4 regions of the Pseudomonas sp. AN-B15 genome follow, and region 2 is predicted to be linked to each of the others. Evidence: predicted binding sites of a transcription regulator. Region 2 holds the regulator's gene; each other region holds the start of a gene.
What was found. The regulator sigma-54, encoded in region 2, starts transcription at its own class of promoters, with help from an activator protein. The targets are predictions, from matches to a motif close to ANTGGCATNNANNTTGCTNT.
Positions count from the first base shown of each region.

Region 1: flgB (flagellar basal body rod protein FlgB) is a predicted target of sigma-54. The motif match lies at 3,499-3,518, and genes of this name have one in related genera.
Region 3: GTQ41_RS09235 (CmpA/NrtA family ABC transporter substrate-binding protein) is a predicted target of sigma-54. The motif match lies at 2,396-2,415, and genes of this name have one in related genera.
Region 4: glnK (P-II family nitrogen regulator) is a predicted target of sigma-54. The motif match lies at 1,690-1,709, and genes of this name have one in related genera.

Region 1 is NZ_CP049737.1:4,390,503-4,395,462, forward strand. Features, by position in the region: gene flgE (flagellar hook protein FlgE) at 510-1,829, opposite strand; gene flgD (flagellar hook assembly protein FlgD) at 1,860-2,588, opposite strand; gene flgC (flagellar basal body rod protein FlgC) at 2,604-3,047, opposite strand; gene flgB (flagellar basal body rod protein FlgB) at 3,051-3,458, opposite strand; gene cheR (protein-glutamate O-methyltransferase CheR) at 3,798-4,625, opposite strand; gene GTQ41_RS19860 (chemotaxis protein CheV) at 4,672-4,960, opposite strand, start outside.
Region 2 is NZ_CP049737.1:1,002,177-1,007,136, reverse strand. Features, by position in the region: gene lptC (LPS export ABC transporter periplasmic protein LptC) at 1-488, shown strand, start outside; gene lptA (lipopolysaccharide transport periplasmic protein LptA) at 475-1,020, shown strand; gene lptB (LPS export ABC transporter ATP-binding protein) at 1,020-1,745, shown strand; gene GTQ41_RS04345 (RNA polymerase factor sigma-54) at 1,934-3,427, shown strand; gene raiA (ribosome-associated translation inhibitor RaiA) at 3,501-3,809, shown strand; gene ptsN (PTS IIA-like nitrogen regulatory protein PtsN) at 3,822-4,286, shown strand; gene rapZ (RNase adapter RapZ) at 4,289-4,960, shown strand, end outside.
Region 3 is NZ_CP049737.1:1,994,658-1,999,617, reverse strand. Features, by position in the region: gene rlmKL (bifunctional 23S rRNA (guanine(2069)-N(7))-methyltransferase RlmK/23S rRNA (guanine(2445)-N(2))-methyltransferase RlmL) at 1-288, opposite strand, end outside; gene GTQ41_RS09245 (ribosome modulation factor) at 821-1,036, shown strand; gene GTQ41_RS09240 (quinone-dependent dihydroorotate dehydrogenase) at 1,285-2,307, opposite strand; gene GTQ41_RS09235 (CmpA/NrtA family ABC transporter substrate-binding protein) at 2,530-3,741, shown strand; gene GTQ41_RS09230 (ANTAR domain-containing response regulator) at 3,757-4,332, shown strand; gene GTQ41_RS09225 (NarK/NasA family nitrate transporter) at 4,635-4,960, shown strand, end outside.
Region 4 is NZ_CP049737.1:5,957,545-5,962,504, reverse strand. Features, by position in the region: partial or broken gene GTQ41_RS27115 (YifB family Mg chelatase-like AAA ATPase) at 1-453, opposite strand, end outside; gene GTQ41_RS27110 (accessory factor UbiK family protein) at 1,237-1,497, opposite strand; gene glnK (P-II family nitrogen regulator) at 1,911-2,249, shown strand; gene GTQ41_RS27100 (ammonium transporter) at 2,287-3,624, shown strand; gene GTQ41_RS27095 (secondary thiamine-phosphate synthase enzyme YjbQ) at 3,841-4,266, shown strand; gene sutA (transcriptional regulator SutA) at 4,369-4,695, shown strand; gene GTQ41_RS27085 (HAD family hydrolase) at 4,947-4,960, opposite strand, start outside.

The DNA.
Region 1 (4,960 bases), 2.9 Mb from region 2:
CCAAAGATCAAAAGATCGCAGCCTTCGGCAGCTCCTACATGAGCCTGGGTGCGTTCAGTCAGAGATTGGTCGGCTGTCAGGCCGCCATCGCCAGCAGGCTGACTCCCACAGCCAAGCGCTCGCTTTTCCGCCATCCAACACGATGAGCGTTAGCTCGAGTACCGCTTTTGATCTGAGGGCCCGTCGGCAGGCTGAGTGGAGGGATTCATCCGGGGGTGGGAGCGCAGCGACCTTTTGGCGAAGCCAAACACATCGAGAGGAGGTGCAGCGAAGCAAACCGTAGGCGATGCCCCCCGGATGAATACCGTAGCGAAGGAACCCGAGCCACGGCGAGGGCCGAACGTTGGGACCAAGCGTTTTGGTTACTTTTGGGCGTCTGCAAAAGTGACTCGCCGTAAGGGCGAAACCCTAAGTAGCCGTTACCGCAGCAACGGATAATCCCACAAAACAATAGCCCACAAAAAAGCCCCTCAAAAAGAGGGGCTCCCTTGCACAATCAGAAACCGCAATCAGGTCATCTGAATGATGGTCTGCATGATGGTGCTCTGGGTGGAGATAGTCTTGGCGTTCGCCTGATAGTTGCTCTGGCCCTTGATCAGGTCCACCAGTTCGTTGGTCAGGTTAACGTTGGACTCTTCCAGCGAGTTGGACACCACCTCACCCAAAGTACCGGTTTTCGGCGCGTCGTAACCCGGGATACCCGAGGCGAACGTCTCTTTCCAGCTGGTGCCGCCGACAGGCTGCAGGCCTTGCTCGTTGGTGAAGCTGGCCAGCGCAACCTGGCCGATGGCCTTGCTCTGGTTGTTGCTGAAGTTGGCGAACAGCGTACCGGTGCCGTCGATGGTCAGGTTGGTGATCTGGCCAGTGGCGTAACCATCCTGAGTCGGAATCGAACGAGCGGTATCTGCGTTGTACTGGGTGGTCTGCGCCATCGAAATGGTGATACCGGCCGGGTTCGCCGAAGCGCCGTTAGGCGTGAACGTCCCATTAACCACAGTACCCGGCACCCAGCCAGTGAGCTTCAGGTCACTGCTGATCACAGGACCTGGCGGAGTACTGACCTGGGTCAGCTTGCCAGCAGAGTCAAACGTCATGGTGGAAGGCACTGGCGCGGTGACCTTCGGATCGCTGCCGGTAGCGTCCGGGTTACGACCGTCTACCAGGGTGTAGACCTTCCAGGTGTTCTGGCCAGTCTTCACCACGTACTGATCCATGACGTGCGAGTTGCCCTGGGAATCATAGATCGGCGTACTGAACTGCTTGGTGTATGTCTCGAGTTTTGTCGGGTCGAAGACGACAGCGTTAGCGCCGGTATCGGTGATCACCGGTGCCGACGAGTTCAGGTTGATGGTCGAGGTCACCAGCGAGGTGGACTTCGGCGCCAGGTTGGAAGTATCGATTTTCAGGTCGGTCAGCACACCATTGATGATCTTGCCGTTGGCATCCACACCATAACCTTGCAGACGCGAGGTGTAGTCGGTGTTGGTGATGTAACCGGCGTTGTCGACTTTGAACGTACCGGCACGGGTATAGGAAATCGAGCCGTTGTTGCTCATGGTGAAGAAGCCGGAACCGTTGATGCCCATGTCCAGCACGTTACCGGTGTTGTTGATGTCACCCTGGGTGAACTGCTGGGACACGTTGGCCAAGCGCACGCCGTTGCCGATGACCTTGCTGCCGCTACCCAGGCGAGTGGCCGAGTAGACGTCTTCGAATTCTGCACGGGACGATTTGAAACCGGCAGTCGCGACGTTGGCGATGTTGTTGCCGGTCACGTCCAGTTGTTTGTTGGCTGCATAGAGACCGCTAAGGCCGATATTGAAAGACATATTCCACTCCTTTGTGCCGGTTGGTCGGCTCTATATACCAATGGTTTGTACTTTGGACAGGGCGACGGTGCCCTTGCCGGACAGGTTGAGCATCAGCTCGCCACCGGTCTGGCTGATGGTCACGCTGTTGACCGTGGCTGGCAGGTAGGTCGCCATATCGGTCGAGGTGCCATTGATCGAGGCGTTGGCCTTGACGGTGTAGGTACCGGTCTTCACCAGGTTGCCGTCCTTGTCCTTGCCGTCCCAGGTGAAGCTCGCGCTGCCTGCGGCGCGACTGCCCAGATCGAGGGTGCGAACCACCGTGCCGCTGCTGTCGGTAATGCTGACGGTGCCGCCGGCAATCGACGACGGAACGCTGACCGAACCGGTCATGCCTTTGCTTGGGTCGTCCAGTTGAACGGTGTTGGTCTGCACGATCACGTTGCGGCCCACCAGCGACGACGCCTGCAAGGCTTGCGAGGAGTTGTAGTTGCCGGCCAGCGAACTGACGGTGCTGTTGAGGGTGGTGATGCCCTCAAGGCTGCTGAACTGCGCCAGCTGCGCAACGAAGGCGCTGTTGTCCTGCGGATCAAGCGGGTTCTGGTTTTTCAGCTGGGTGACCAGCAGTTGCAGGAACGCATCCTTGCCCAGGGCCTGGCCGCCGGTGGTGCTGTTGGTGGCCGAGGCAATGCCATCGCCGGTCGTACTGCTCGTTTTCTTCGAGGAGTTCGACAGGATGTCATTCATGCTCAGGCTGCTGGTGGTATCGGAAACACTCATGGCCGTCGCCCCTTATTACTGACCGAGGGTCAGTACCTTCTGCATCATGGTTTTGGCGGTGTTCATCATTTCGGCGTTGGTCTGGAACGACCGGCTCGCGGAAATCATGTCAGCCATTTCTTCCACCACGTTGACGTTCGGGTAGTAGACGTAGCCCTTGGCGTCAGCGGCCGGATGGTTCGGCTCGTAGCGTGCTTCGAGGTTGCTCTGGTCTTCGACCACGCCGAGCACTTGCACGCCCTGCCCTGCGGCATCCTGGCTCTGGAACAGCGAGTTGCTGCCGCTGTTCTGGCCGCCCTGAAACATGGTGGCGAACACCGGGTGACGGGCGCGGTAGGTCTGGTCGATGCTCGACGAAACGGTTTCGGCGTTGGCGATGTTCGACGCCACGGTGTTCAGACGCGTGGTTTGTGCGCTCATGCCGCTGCCGGCAATGTTGAAAACGCTGGACAGGGACATGGATTACTCTCCGCGCAGGGCCGATACCAGCCCTTTGAATTTGCTGTTGAGCAGGGTGAAGCTGGCCTGGAAGCCCACGGCGTTTTCCGCGTAGTTGGACTGTTCCAGCTGAGCATCCACGGTGTTCTGGTCGATCGAAGGCTGCATCGGCGTGCGATACATCAGCGACTCGTCGCCATTGCCCAGGCCTTCAGCTTCGATGTGACGGCTGTTGGTCATGTTCAGGGCGATGGTGCCGTTGGCGTTTTTCTGGCTCTGTGCTTCGAGCACTTTGGAGAAGTCCAGATCCCGAGCCTTGTAGTTCGGGGTATCGGCGTTGGCGATGTTGTTGGCCAGCACTTCAGCGCGCTGGGCACGGAAACCCAATGCCTTTTCGTGAATGCCGAGCGCTTTATCGAAGCTGATGCTCATGTCGGGAACCTTCGGGTGAGCGGTTTTTCGTACCTGAGCTTTAGCAAGCGCCGTGCCAAACACAAAAACCCGCGTAAACCGGGGCTTTGCGGGGAATCGGCAAAGCGGCAATGCCAGAAAAGCGGCAACCGGTTTCCGCTGCCTGCCGCTTTTCTGCCGCTTCGTCCTGTTAACAACTCTCCCTGTAGGAGCTGCCGAAGGCTGCGATCTTTTGATCTTGATCCTTCAAAACAGGATCAAAAGATCGCAGCCTTCGGCAGCTCCTGCATGAAACAAAGCATCAGGCATAAAAAAGGGAGCCCTTGGGGGCTCCCGATTTTGTATGCCTGATGCTTTGTTTCACTTCGCCTGGTAAATGATCCCCGGACTGCACTGAACCATCTGGTAATGATCCGGCAAACCGTTCAGCGCTTCGGACGCGCCAAGGAACAGATAGCCGCCCGGCTTCAGCGTGCTGTGAATGCGCAACAGGATGTCTTTCTTCACCTCGGCGGAGAAGTAGATCAGCACGTTGCGGCAGAACACGATGTCGAACTTGCCCAGACTGGCGTAGCTGTCGAGCAGGTTGAACGAGCGGAATTCCACCCGGTTCTTGATCGGCGCCTTGATCACCCAGCGCCCCGGCCCTTTCGGGTCGAAGTAGCGTTGCAAGCGATCGGCGGACAAACCGCGGCCGATGGCCAGGCTGTCGTACTCGCCGGTCTTGCAGTTGGTCAGCATGCTGCCGGACAGGTCGGTGGCAACGATCTGCACGCCCATCTTCAACTGACCAAGGTTGCTGCGCTCGAACTCGTCGATCGACATCGACAGCGAATACGGTTCCTGACCCGACGAGCAGGCCGCCGACCAGATCCGCAGACGCTGGTTGGGGCTGGCCTTGATCGCCTCGGGCAGCACCTTGTTCTTCAAGACTTCAAACGGATAGGTGTCGCGAAACCACAAGGTTTCGTTGGTCGTCATGGCATCGACCACCTGCTCGCGCAAACCGCTGCGCGGCTGGGTCTGGATGCGCTGTACCAGCTCACCCAGGGACTTGATGCCTTGCTGCTCCATCAGTTTGTTGAGACGGCTCGAGACCAGGTACTGCTTGTTTTCACCGAGCAAAATGCCACAGGCTTTTTCCAGGAAGACCCGGAACTGTTCGAAATCCAAATTACCCGTAGACAATGATGCCGCCTCTTAAATCGTGTTGACCGCCAGGGGCAGAAGGCCCCTAGCTGATATCTGCTGCTTTGATCCGGTCGACTACCCGGGATGCCAGGTCATCAGGACGGAATTTGGCCAGGAAGTCATCGGCACCGACTTTCTTGACCATCGCCTGATTGAATACTCCCGACAACGAAGTATGCAGGATGATATGAAGCTTTTGCATGCGTGGATCGCTGCGGATCTCCGCCGTCAGGGTGTACCCGTCCATCTCCGGCATCTCGATGTCGGAAATCATCATCAGGAACTCTTCTTCCGGCTTCTTGCCCTCATCGACCAGCTTGCGCAGGTAGTCC
Region 2 (4,960 bases):
CTGAACGGTTCCTCGACAAACCCGTGACCAAGGTCGAAGACACCGCCATCGACTGGTACGCCACGAACACGCATACCCTGCAATACCTTCCGGACGGCAAGGTGCAGTACGAAATGACGTCGGACAAGGCCGAGCATCTGAAAGCGACGGACGTGACACTGGTCACCAAACCCGACCTCAACATGTTCCGCGGCACAGACTTTCCATGGCACGTGACCAGCGAGCGTGGCGAAGTGAACCCGGACGGAACCCAGGTAGAACTGATCGACTCGGTACGCATCAAGCGCACCGATGAAAAGAACCGCGACACCCTGATCACCAGCACCCGCATGACGGTGTTCCCTCAGCAGCAATATGCGCAGACCGAGCAACCCGTTAGAATCGACGGCGCTGGCGGTGTATCGACTGGCGTGGGAATGAAGGCGTATTTGAAGGAAAGCAGGATACACCTGCAATCGAACGTAAGAGGACAGTATGAGGCTCGTTAAAACCCTCCCTATTTTGCTCAGTCTGGGCGCAGCACTGGGAAGCGTGAGCGCCTGGGCTCTGCCGAACGATCAGCAGCAACCTATCCGCATTCAGGCCGACGACGCCCAACTGGACGACAAGAATGGCATCGCCACCTATAAAGGTGACGTGATCATCACCCAGGGTTCGATGATCGTTAAGGGCAATACGGTGACCATCACCCGTACCCCGACCGGCGACATCGACGTGGTGACCTCGGTGGGTAACCTTGCCTACTTCGAGCAGTTGCAAACCCAGGGTGACACCAAGCCTGTACAGGGCTGGGGCGTGACGATCCAGTATCACGCCGCGCAAAACCGCGTCGTGCTGATCGACAAGGCCAAGGTTGTCGACAAGGACAACAACACCACCCAGGGCGAGAAAATCGTCTATGACACGGTGAGAAAACTGGCCAGCGCCGGTCGCGCTACCGGCAACAAGGTCACCGAGACGCGTCCGCGCATCGACATGGTGATCCAGCCGAAGAAGAAAACCGACGAGAAAACCCAGTAATGGCAACTCTGAAAGCTCAGCACCTGGCCAAGGCCTATAAAAGCCGCCAGGTCGTGCGTGACGTCAGCCTGTCGATCGACAGCGGCCAGATCGTCGGCCTGCTCGGCCCGAACGGCGCCGGCAAGACCACCTGCTTCTACATGATCGTCGGCCTGGTGCAGGCCGATCAGGGCCGCGTACTGATCGACGATCTGGACGTCAGCCACCAGCCGATGCACGGTCGCGCCAAGGCCGGTATCGGCTATCTGCCGCAAGAAGCATCGATCTTCCGCAAACTGTCAGTGGCCGACAACATCATGGCGATCCTCGAGACCCGTCAGGAGCTCGACAAGGCCGGTCGTCGCAAGGAGCTGGAAAGCCTGCTGCAGGAGTTCCATATCAGCCACATCCGCGACAACCTCGGCATGAGCCTGTCCGGTGGTGAACGCCGTCGGGTGGAAATCGCCCGCGCCCTGGCAACCGCCCCGAAATTCATCCTGCTCGACGAACCGTTCGCCGGTGTCGACCCGATCTCGGTCGGCGACATCAAGCAGATCATCCATCACCTCAAGGCCAAGGGCATCGGTGTGCTGATCACCGACCATAACGTGCGTGAGACGCTGGATATCTGCGAGACCGCCTACATCGTCAACGACGGTCAACTGATCGCTGAAGGCGATGCGGCAACCATCCTTGCCAACGACCTGGTGAAGGAAGTGTACCTGGGCCACGAGTTCCGCCTCTAAAGCGCGAGCGCATTCGGCCAGCCGTCCGGGTGCTGTAACGTTGAAGCGCTTTTTTTATACGCTTTATTGTTACAGCGCTCTAGGCAAACACGACAGTTTCAGGCATATAATTTGCTTAAGTTTGGCGCTTCGGCGCCCTGTAGTGGATGGCGCATGCGCGCCGGCGAATAAGGTGTTAAGCCCCTGCCATGAAACCATCGCTAGTCTTGAGAATGGGCCAGCAGCTGACGATGACACCGCAGCTGCAACAGGCCATCCGCCTGCTCCAATTGTCGACCCTGGATCTGCAACAGGAAATCCAGGAGGCCCTGGAATCCAATCCGATGCTCGAGCGCCAGGAAGAAGGCGACGACTTCGACAACTCCGATCCATTGGCCGACAACGCCGAACAAAAACCCAACACCGAGATTCAGGAACCCTCCTATCAGGAAACCGCCCCGACGGTGGACAACCTGGAGGAAGGCGAATGGAACGAGCGCATTCCTAACGAATTGCCCGTCGATACCGCCTGGGAAGACGTCTACCAGACCAGCGCCAGCAGCCTGCCCAGCAGCGATGACGACGAGTGGGATTTCACCACCCGCACCTCCGCCGGGGAAAGCCTGCAAAGCCATCTGCTGTGGCAACTGAACCTGGCGCCGATGTCCGACACCGACCGCCTGATCGCCGTGACCCTGATCGATTGCATCAACAATCAGGGTTATCTCGACGAAACCCTCGAAGAAATTCTCGACGCCTTTGATCCGGAACTCGACATCGAGCTGGACGAGATCGAAGCCGTCCTGCACCGCATCCAGCAATTCGAACCCGCCGGCATCGGCGCGCGCAACCTCGGTGAATGCCTGTTGCTGCAACTGTGTCAGCTCCCGGCCAAGACTCCTTGGCTGACCGAAGCCAAGCGTCTGGTCAGCGATTACATCGATCTGCTTGGCAATCGCGACTACAGCCAGCTGATGCGACGCATGAAGCTCAAGGAAGACGAGCTGCGTCAGGTCATCGAACTGGTGCAGAGCCTCAATCCGCGCCCGGGTTCACAGATCGAATCCACCGAAGCCGAGTACGTGGTGCCTGACGTGATTGTGCGCAAGGACAACGAACGCTGGCTGGTCGAGCTGAATCAGGAGTCGGTGCCTCGTCTGCGGGTCAATGCGCAGTACGCCGGGTTCGTGCGGCGCGCCGACACCAGCGCCGACAACACCTTCATGCGCAATCAGCTGCAGGAAGCGCGCTGGTTCATCAAGAGCCTGCAAAGCCGCAATGAAACCCTGATGAAGGTGGCCACCCAGATCGTCGAGCACCAACGTGGCTTCCTGGAATACGGCGACGAAGCCATGAAACCGTTGGTCCTGCATGACATCGCCGAGGCGGTCGGCATGCACGAATCGACGATTTCCCGGGTCACCACGCAGAAATTCATGCATACCCCTCGGGGCATTTATGAACTGAAATACTTTTTCTCCAGCCACGTCAGCACCTCCGAAGGCGGTGAATGCTCATCCACGGCGATCCGCGCGATCATCAAAAAACTGGTCGCGGCGGAAAATCAGAAAAAGCCATTGAGTGACAGCAAGATCGCTGGTTTACTGGAGGCACAAGGCATTCAGGTGGCTCGCCGCACCGTCGCCAAGTACCGTGAATCCCTCGGGATCGCGCCTTCGAGCGAACGCAAGCGGTTGATGTAAGCCACGTTACAGCGTTCCAGTGGCAGGCTATCCGGCCTGCCGCTTTATGCACTGGCAACGAAGGAGAAGCTGTATGCAAGTCAACATCAGTGGACACCAACTGGAAGTGACCGAACCTCTGCGCACCTACATCAACGAGAAACTCGAACGATTGGAGCGCCATTTCGACAAGATCACCAACGTGCAGGTCACGATGTGCGTCGAAAAGCTCAAGCAGAAAATCGAAGCCACCTTGCATATACCCGGCAGCGAAGTGGTCGCCAACGCAGAAGATACCGACATGTATGCTGCGATCGACTCACTGACCGACAAGCTGGATCGCCAACTCAAAAAGCATAAGGAAAAGACCCAGAGCCTCCTTCAGGGCGCAACCGGTCGTTAACACTCCCAACCCATGATCCGACTTGAAAGTATCCTGACCCCCGGCCGTTCCCTGGTGAACGTGCCGGGCGGCAGTAAAAAGAAAGCCCTCGAACAGATTGCCAACCTCGTCCATAAAGAAGTGCCGGATCTGGCCATGCAGGATGTGTTCGATGCGCTGATCGCCCGTGAGAAACTCGGTTCCACCGGTTTCGGCAACGGCATCGCCATTCCCCACTGTCGCCTCAAAGGCTGCGAAGCGCCTATCAGCGCATTGATGCACCTTGATGCCCCCATTGATTTCGATGCCATCGACGGCGCTCCGGTTGACTTGCTGTTTGTCCTGCTGGTCCCGGAAGCGGCCACCGATGCTCACCTGGAATTACTGCGCCAGATCGCCAGCATGCTCGATCGCAAGGAAGTGCGCGAAAAACTGCGCAGCGCACCGAGTAACGAAGCCTTGTATCAGGTCGTCCTGAGCGAGCAGAACGGTCATTAATCATGCGTTTGATCATCGTCAGCGGCCGCTCCGGCTCGGGTAAAAGTACCGCCCTGGATGTCCTTGAGGACAACGGCTACTACTGCATCGACAACCTGCCGGCCGGCTTGCTGCCGGAACTCGCCGAACGCGCCCTGATTCATACCGAGCTGGCCCAGCCGCTGGTGGCCGTGTCGATCGATGCACGCAATCTGCCGAGCCACCTGTCGCGTTTCCCCGAACTGCTTGAAGAAGTCCGCGCCCGCCACATCCAGTGCGATGTGCTGTATCTGGATGCTGACGAAGAAACCCTGCTCAAGCGCTTCTCGGAAACCCGCCGACGCCATCCGCTGAGCACTGCCAACCGCTCGCTGGCCGAAGCGATCAACGACGAAACTGCCCTGCTCGGCCCGATTGCCGACCTGGCCGACCTCAAGGTCAACACCACCAATCTGAATCTGTACCAGCTGCGTGACACCATCAAGTTGCGCCTGCTGAATCAGCCAGAGCCGGGCACGGCGTTTCTGGTCGAGTCGTTTGGCTTCAAGCGCGGCATGCCGGTGGACGCGGATCTGGTGTTCGACGTGCGCTGCCTGCCCAACCCGTACTGGAAGCCGGAGCTACGCGCCCAATCGGGTCTCGATGCACCAGTCGCCGAATACCTGGCGGCGCAGCCGGAAGTCGAGGAGATGTAT
Region 3 (4,960 bases), 990 kb from region 2:
GACGGCCAGAGTGCCGTCGGCGAGCATGTGATCCTGCCACTCGACGTCAAGCACGCCGTGGTACAGGTCTTCAGCGTCTTTCATCGGGAAGCGCTTGAGCACCAGCAGCACCCGGTTGGCCAGACGTGACCACAGGCACAGGCGATAAGCGGTTTCCATGGTCGCCATGCCACGCACGGCGGAGGTGTGCTCGCGGGCCTCTTCAAGGCCAAGCCCGACGGCTTCCTCGATGAGCAGGCCTTCAAGGCCTTTGGGGCAAGTGAGGAAGAGTTCGAAACGATCGGACATGGTATTTCCAGAGCCTTTGGCTAGTGAACCGGCAACGCATTGCCGATCCGGTTTTCAATCAGGCGCTTTTCCACAAGAACGCCCGCGTGGCACGAAGGTGTGCCGTTCCATCCCCGCTGCTCGGGTTAAAAGAGCTTAGATGCCGGGACAGATAAAAAAGTTGATGAAACAAAAAGTCTTAAAGCGACCCTTCGTCGCATATTACCCAAGCGCAAACGTGGGTCATTCTCACTAAAGGATTAACCCCATCATCCAGCGCGGGGCTGATCATACCGGGGTTTGCTGCAGAAACCTTCATGAAACCCGTCGTTACTTATGGCTGTAGCACTACTTTCGTTACGTCCTTATGACAAAACGATCATTCCCTCGCTGTGACTCATTGGTTAGAACTGACCACAGGTTGACGTCGCAACGGCGTCAACACCTTGGCTCGCCACGCCGGCAGCGAGCCGCCCAACGGCAGAGTTTTTTCTGCCAGACCTCGATTGAGGTCAACGCGACGAAAACAGTCAACAAGTGAGGGAAACACCCTATGAGAAGACTTAAGCGTGATCCGTTGGAAAGAGCATTTTTGCGCGGATATCAATATGGCGTTGGTGGCAAATCCCGCGAGCTTTGCCCATTTACTCTACCGTCGGTACGTCAAGCCTGGATCAACGGCTGGCGAGAAGGACGCGGCGACAACTGGGACGGTATGACCGGCACTGCGGGGATCCACAGACTCAACGAACTTCACGCCGTCGGCTGACACAGGGCACTTATTGCAACACGACAATCTGAATTTCTAGCGACTTACCATGCACGTCCTTCCCGGACGGCGGGCTACGGCCCAGGGGCTCCTTCGAGGAGCCCTTTTTTATGCTTGCCTGAAATGACACACATCTCATGTAGGAGCTGCCGAAGGCTGCGATCTTTTGATCTTGCTTTTGATATTAAAAAACAACATCAAAAGATCGCAGCCTTCGGCGGCTCCTACATTGACCGGGTCAGCCTGGGTTATTTGCGCAGCGCGGCGATCGCGTCTACCGCTTCACGAATCAAGGCCGGGCCCTTATAGATGAAGCCCGAGTAAACCTGCACCAGGCTCGCACCCGCCACGATCTTCTCGGCCGCATGCTTGCCCTCGGTGATGCCGCCAGCGGCAATGATCGGCAAGCGCCCCCCCAGCTCAGCCGCCAACACCTTCACGGTATGGGTGCTCTTGTCGCGCACCGGGGCGCCGGACAGACCGCCCGCTTCGTCACCGTGCTCCATGCCTTCGACGCCGACGCGACTCAGGGTGGTGTTAGTGGCGATCACTGCGTCCATCCCGGTTTCGATCAATGCCTGAGCCACTTGCGCGGTCTCTTCGTCGGTCATGTCCGGGGCGATCTTGATCGCCAGCGGTACATGTTTGCCGTGGCGCAGGGCCAGTTCGGCGCGGCGCGTGGCCAGGTCCGCCAGCAACTGCTTGAGCGAATCACCGAACTGCAGACTGCGCAGGCCCGGGGTGTTCGGCGAGCTGACGTTGACCGTGACATAGCTGGCGTGGGCATACACCTTGTCCAGGCAAATCAGGTAGTCATCCACGGCGCGCTCGACCGGAGTGTCGAAGTTCTTGCCGATGTTGATCCCCAGCACGCCCTTGTATTTGGCTGCAGCGACCCGCGCCAGCAGGTTATCCACACCGAGGTTGTTGAAGCCCATGCGATTGATGATCGCCTCGGCCTCCGGCAGGCGGAAGATCCGTGGTTTCGGGTTGCCCGGCTGCGGACGCGGGGTCACGGTGCCGATTTCGACAAAGCCGAAACCCAGTTGCGAGAAACCGTCGATGGCCGCGCCATTCTTGTCCAGACCGGCCGCCAGACCGACCGGATTCGGGAAGTCCAGACCCATGACCGTCACCGGCAGGTTAGCCGGCTTCTTGCACAGCAAGCCGTTGAGGCCCAAACGCCCACCCGCGCCGATCAGATCCAGCGACAGATCGTGGGAGGTTTCCGGGGAAAGTTTGAACAACAGCTGACGGGCCAGGGTGTACATGGGCGGCGATGACTCGGGCGGCGAAAAGAGGCGGCGATTATAGCCGGGCATCGCCCCCCGGCGCGAGGCGCACGGGCAAATCAGCCTGACTGGCATATGCCTTGCACTTTCAGGGTATCAGCCCACAGGCCAATGGCGGCGTGCGGGCACGGACAATGGCGTCGTCCTCAGGTTTGCTCGGGCAAAGCCTGGGACGGCGCTTTTTTTTCAAGGTGGTTTTATATGAATGATTCGTCCGTCGGGCCACTGGCCTGGGTCAATGGCAGTGATGCCCCGGAAAAAAGCGTGGTCAATCTCGGTTTCATGGCCTTGAGCGACTGCGCCTCGGTGATCGTGGCCGCCACACAAGGCTTCGCCCAGCCTTACGGCCTGACAATCAACCTCAAGCGTCAGGCGTCCTGGGCGACCTTGCGCGACAAACTGGTCAGCGGTGAACTGGATGTCGCCCACAGCCTGTACGGGCTGATTTACGCGGTGCATCTGGGTTTCGGTGGCGTGGCGCCGAGCGACATGGCGGTGCTGATGGGGCTGAACCAGAACGGCCAGAGCCTCAACCTGTCCCACGGTTTGCAGCAACTGGGCGTGACCAGTCCTGAAGCGCTGGATCGGCACGCGCACCAAACCCGCGCAAAACTGACCTTCGCCCAGACTTTCCCCACCGGTACCCACGCGATGTGGCTGTATTACTGGCTGGCGAGTCAGGGCATTCATCCGTTGCAGGACGTCGACAGCGTGGTGGTGCCGCCGCCGCAAATGGTCGCGCACCTGCAAGCCGGGCGCATCGATGGTTTCTGCGTCGGTGAGCCGTGGGCGGCGGCCGCCGTGCAACAGGATCTGGGGTTCACCCTGGCGACCAGCCAGAGCATCTGGCCCGATCATCCGGAGAAAGTCCTCGGCTGCACCCGCGCGTTCGTCGAGCAATACCCCAACAGCGCCCGGGCGCTGGTAATGGCGATTCTCGAGGCCAGCCGTTTCATTGAACAAAGCGCGGAAAACCGCCGCAGCACCGCGCAGTTACTGAGCGCCCCGGAATATCTCGACGCCCCGCTGTCCTGCATCGAACCGCGTTTTCTCGGGGATTACGCCGACGGCCTCGGCAATCGCTGGCAGGACCCGCACGCCTTGCGTTTTCACGGCAACGGCGAGGTGAATTTGCCGTATCTGTCCGACGGCATGTGGTTCATGACCCAATTCCGTCGCTGGGGCCTGTTGCGCGAGGATCCCGACTACCTCGCGGTGGCCCGCCAGGTTCAGCAACTGGACATCTACCGCGAAGCCGCCACCGCCGTTGGTGTCGCCGCGTGGGGCAAGGAGATGCGCAGCAGCCAGTTGCTCGATGGCAAAGTCTGGGACGGCAGCGATCCGGCCGCTTACGCCCGCAGTTTCAAGCTGCACGCCCTGAGCGACGCCGCTCCTCTGCTCGCCCGCCGCTGACAGGAGACCGCCAATATGCTGCGCATTCTGCTGATCAACGACACCGCGAAAAAAGTCGGGCGCCTGAAGGCCGCGCTGACCGAGGCGGGTTTCGAGGTCATCGATGAGTCCGGTCTGACCATCGACCTGCCAGCGCGCGTCGAAACGGTGCGCCCGGACGTGATCCTGATCGATACCGAGTCACCGGGCCGCGATGTGATGGAGCAAGTGGTGCTGGTCAGCCGCGACCAGCCCCGGCCGATCGTGATGTTCACCGACGAACACGACCCGGGGGTGATGCGTCAGGCGATCAAATCCGGGGTCAGCGCCTACATCGTCGAAGGCATCCACGCCCAGCGCCTGCAGCCGATTCTTGATGTGGCCATGGCCCGCTTCGAAAGCGATCAGGCCTTGCGCGCGCAACTGCTGGCCCGCGACCAGCAACTGGCCGAGCGCAAACGCATCGAGCTGGCCAAAGGGCTGCTGATGAAAATGAAGGACTGCAACGAAGAAGAGGCCTACACCCTGATGCGCCGCCAGGCCATGAGCCGTCAGCAGAAACTGATTCAGGTGGCGGAGCAGATCATTGCCATGAGTGAGTTGCTCGGCTGATTGAAGAGCAAAAGATCGCAGCCTTCGGCAGCTCCTACAAAGGCACGCAATTTCCTGTAGGAGCTGCCGAAGGCTGCGATCTTTTGATCCTTGGCACAAATCTGGCTAAGCATTCAGCACAGGTAACCAACGGCGGTTGCCCCACCCACGACAAAGACGTCGCTCACCCCGCTCGCCCCATCGGCGAACCAGGTAGCGGCGTTTTTGCGTTTTGGCCCCACAGCCCGGGGCCGGTGGTGCGGCCGTGGCGGCGCTCCACCTGCTGTGACTCCTTTCGAGACTCTTTTCAGCTGAGGTGCGCGATGAATTCAAGCTTCTGGAAATCCGGCCACACCCCGACCCTGTTCGCAGCGTTCCTGTATTTCGACCTGAGCTTCATGGTCTGGTACCTGCTCGGCCCATTGGCGGTGCAGATCGCCGCCGACCTGCACCTGAGCACCCAACAACGCGGGCTGGTGGTGGCGACGCCGATACTCGCCGGTGCGGTGCTGCGCTTTGTGATGGGCATGCTGGCCGATCGTCTGTCGCCGAAGATCGCCGGGCTGATCGGCCAGGTGATCGTGATCTGCGCGCTGTTCGGCGCGTGGAAACTCGGTATCCACAGTTATGAACAGGCGCTGCTGCTGGG
Region 4 (4,960 bases), 1.3 Mb from region 2:
GCCAGAAGCCAGACAGGCCTCCTCGGCATTCGCCCGCGGCACCACCAGGGCCCGCCCGGCCTTGCGCGCCGCCAGCGCCGCTGGCAACACCCCGCGCACCGGCCGCACCGCGCCGGACAGCGCCAGTTCACCGAGGCATTCCACCTCATCCAGCGTGAGACACGGCACCTGCACACTTGCCGACAGAATCCCCAAGGCAATCGCCAGATCGAACCGCCCGCCGTCCTTGGGCAAATCCGCCGGCGCCAGATTCAGGGTGATCCGCCGCGCCGGAAACTGCAGCCCGGAATTGATGATCGCGCTGCGCACCCGATCCTTGCTCTCCTTCACCGCCGCCTCGGGCAGGCCGACCATGGTCAGCGACGGCAGGCCGTTGGCCAGATGAACTTCGACGGTAACGGCGGGTGCATCCACGCCTATCTGGGCGCGACTGTGGACGATGGACAGGGACATGGTCGTTCCTTGAGCTGAATCGGGGGCCGCTTCCTGCGGGTTTTTGAAGGGTAGTCGGGGAAAGGGGAGCTGGCGCGCGCGAACTTTCACTGGATGTTGCGGGAGGAGGTCAACCAATTTCGAGGCGAAAAAAAACCGCCTTGAGTAGACGGTTTTCAGTTTGCAGGCTTCGGTGAGGCCAAGGCCTGCGTATCCTTTGCGGACACACTCGTGTATGTGCAGGTTATGCACGTTTTCACGTTGACGCAAGCACCGACATCATTTGTCCAAAGTCAATATCACCTTGAAATGATTGACTCATTAAGGTGTGAAACATTGCTTAATCACTTGATACAACTTGTTTAAGTCCCCTTCGAACTACCGGCATAACATCCCCGGCGACGATGCCCACTCCTCGAGTTTTCGTGAAGTGTGGTCGGGAGCTAAAGATTTCATGTTCCTCGACACGGTATGAGACCCGTGCCGGTGCTGTTTTTGGGGAACCCACACCCGGCCGCCTTGGCGGACACACTCGTGTGTAGTCCCGAAGATGTTCGTACGCCGGAAAGTGCATCGGAGGTTTGGCCCCACGCAAGGAGGGCCAAAGTATGTCCAAGTTTCTTAAACATAGGTGGCGCCTCGTCAGAATCGCGTTATGGGCTTTTCGCCTGTACGAGTTTCTGCGAGACCGTTGGAATAATTCGTTGTAGAGGATTGATCTGACGGAAACCGCTCCTGCCTCGGCGGGGGCGGTTTGATGTCTATTCGCAAACTTGAAGGCGTCTCGGCCCGGCGGCTGCAGTCTTACTCGGCCGGCGGCGTCAGCCTGGCTTCCAGTTCTGCGACTTTGGCTTCAAGGCTTTCAAGGCGGGCGCGAGTTCGAGCCAGGACGACCATCTGGCTATCGAATTCTTCACGGCTCACCAGATCCAGTTTGCTGAAAGCACTTTGCAGCAGCATCTTGAACTGGCTTTCGATTTCGGCTTTTGGCAGCGGGGTGTCGCCGCTGAACAGGCGGGAGGCAGTGCCGCTCAGGGCGTCGAGGAAGTCTTTGGGCGCGAGCATGGGATGTGTCCTGTAAACAGTGGTGCGCAGTGTATCACGCAGTGTCTATAGTCATTGACGCAGGCACGGATGCACGCTTTTCGCGCAAGCGGACGGACGGCAACGCACCGTTGTTGTGCGTAACCGTCGGGCGTTTTTCGTGCAAACGCCTGTGGCAGCGGCCAAAGGATTGAAATCAGAGGAATTTGGAGAGATGGCAAGCTTTCTGCTTAGTCGGTAGTGACCCATGCACTGATGCAGTCGCTGTGACGAATGCAGTGCGGCAGGCGGAGCGGGGAGTTTCGCCGGCAGCGGTTAGCTGGCGTCAGTCGGGCAGGCAAGGCCGACGATGCGTTACAAAGCCAGGCACTGCGCTTAGACTTGAGTCGGGTTTGTTTTCCTGGGGCAAGTCCACCAATTCGGGAGAGAGTTTCATGAAGCTAGTCACTGCCATCATCAAGCCGTTCAAGTTGGACGACGTGCGCGAGTCGCTGTCCGAAATCGGCGTGCAGGGCATTACCGTTACTGAAGTCAAAGGCTTCGGCCGGCAGAAGGGTCACACCGAGCTGTATCGCGGCGCGGAATATGTGGTCGATTTTCTGCCCAAGGTGAAAATCGACGTGGCCATCGACGACAAGGATCTGGATCGGGTTATCGAGGCGATAACCAAAGCGGCCAACACCGGCAAGATCGGTGACGGCAAGATCTTCGTGGTCAATCTGGAACAGGCGATTCGCATCCGTACCGGCGAAACCGATACCGACGCGATCTAAGCGCCGCCACAAACCCAACGCCCCAGGAGAAAACAATATGACTCTGCGTAAATTCGCAGGGCTAGGAGCCCTGTTGTCCATCGTAATGCCCGGCCTTGCAATGGCGGCAGACGAAGTGGCGGCCCCGGTCCTCAATTCCGGCGATACCGCCTGGATGCTCACCTCGACAGCCCTCGTGCTGTTCATGACCATCCCGGGCCTGGCGCTGTTCTACGGCGGCATGGTCCGCTCGAAAAACATTCTTTCCGTGATGATGCAATGCTTCGCCATTACCGGTCTGATCAGCATCCTGTGGGTCATTTATGGCTACAGCATTGCGTTCGACACCACCGGCATGGAGCAGGGCGTCGTCAACTTCAACTCGTTCTTCGGCGGCATGGGCAAGGCGTTCCTCGCCGGTGTCACGCCTTCGAGCCTGACCGGCCCGGCGGCGCTGTTCCCTGAGGCGGTGTTCATCACCTTCCAGATGACCTTCGCGATCATTACCCCGGCGCTGATCGTCGGTGCGTTCGCCGAGCGGATGAAGTTTTCCGCGATGCTGATCTTCATGGGCATCTGGTTCACCCTGGTCTATGCACCGATCGCGCACATGGTCTGGTCCGGTAACGGCGGCCTGATGTGGGACTGGGGTGTACTCGACTTCGCGGGTGGCACGGTGGTGCACATCAACGCCGGTGTGGCCGGTCTGATCGCCTGCCTGGTCTTGGGCAAGCGTAAAGGCTTCCCGACTACCCCGATGGCGCCGCACAACCTCGGTTACACCCTGATGGGCGCGGCGATGCTGTGGGTCGGCTGGTTCGGTTTCAACGCCGGTTCCGCTGCAGCGGCCAACGGCACTGCCGGCATGGCGATGCTGGTTACTCAGATTGCAACCGCTGCGGCTGCGCTGGGCTGGATGTTTGCCGAGTGGATCACCCACGGCAAGCCAAGTGCGCTGGGCATCGCCTCGGGTGTGGTTGCCGGTCTGGTGGCAATCACCCCGGCTGCTGGCACCGTGGGCCCGATGGGCGCACTGGTGATCGGTCTGGCGGCGGGTGTGGTGTGCTTCTTCTGCGCCACCACCCTGAAACGCAAGCTTGGTTATGACGACTCCCTGGACGCATTCGGCGTGCACGGTATCGGCGGTATCCTCGGTGCGATCCTGACCGGTGTATTCGCTGCACCGTCGCTGGGCGGCTTCGGCACCGTGACCGACATCGCGGCGCAAGTGTGGATTCAGTGCAAAGGCGTCGGCTTCACAGTGATCTACACCGCGATTGTCACCTTCATCATCCTCAAGGTGCTGGACGCCGTGATGGGTCTGCGTGTGACCGAGGAAGAAGAATCGGTTGGCCTGGACCTGGCACAACACAACGAACGCGGCTACAACCTGTAAGTACGCGCATCGAAAAAACTTGCCCGGCTTGCCGGGCATTTTTTTGTCCGGGATTTGTCATTGAGAGAGCAACTGAAAGGATTTTTCGTACGGCTTTCGTCGTGTTTACGATGGGCATTTTTCTGCGGCCAATGGCTTACATCATTGCAGGAATATTAGGGCCTTTGTTTTTTCCCAGAGCGCGCTAGAATGCGCCCCGAACGTGCGGAGAACTGTATGTGGCAACAGACTCTGATAACCCTGCGGGCACGGCCCCGGGGCTTTCATCTGGTAACGGACGAGTTACTCGCCGGCCTGCCTGAACTCAAGGCGTGCCGGGTCGGTCTGTTGCATTTGTGGCTGCAGCATACCTCGGCGTCGTTGACCATCAACGAGAACGCCGATCCGGCGGTCCGTCGCGACTTCGAACGATTTTTCAATCGTCTGATCCCACAAGGAACAGACGGCTATGAGCATAACGACGAAGGCCTGGACGACCTCCCGGCGCACTTCAAGGCCAGCGTGCTTGGCTGCCAGATCAGTCTGCCGGTATCGGCGGGACGTCTGGCTCTGGGAACCTGGCAAGGCGTTTATCTGGGCGAGCACCGTGATCATGGCGGTGCCCGTAAAGTCCTCGCCACCTTGCACGGTGAAGGGGCGTAAACCGCTGGTCACCAGCGGTTACCGATTTTTTTCCGGCGACTTTCGACAGTCGCCAAAGCTGGTCTATAACTAATCTGCTTTTCGCAAGTCATGAGGTAGAACATGAGCGACGATGATCTGGAAAACGACGACCTCGAAGTAGGCGACGAAGACGAGGCCGAGGACGGTCTGGAAGCAGCAGCGGAAGACGTTGCTGAAGACGATGGCGGTGACGATACGCCGGCCCCGGCTGCCAAAGGCAAAGCCAAGGCTGCGGTGTCGGTCGACGAGTTGCCGAGCATCGAAGCCAAGAACAAGGAGCGCGACGCCTTGGCCAAGGCCATGGAAGAATTCCTTGCGCGCGGCGGCAAGGTGCAGGAAGTGGAGGCCAACGTGGTCGCCGATCCGCCCAAGAAGCCGGACAACAAGTACGGCAGCCGCCCTATCTGAGGCGTGCCACTTGCTTGCTGAAAAAGCCCGCCGTCGCTGCGGGCTTTTTCATGCCTGGAACAAATACTCCAGACGCGCCGCGATCCCTTGCAGGGTGAGCCTTGTGGTGAGGGGATTTATCCCCGATGGGTCGCGAAGCGGCCCATGATGCAGCACGCCCCACAGTCCTGACACACCGCGCAAGATGACTTCACGGCTGCTGCGCAACCGATCGGGGATAAATCCCCTCACCACAAAAAAGCGGTTGTGGGTCAGCAGACGGTGG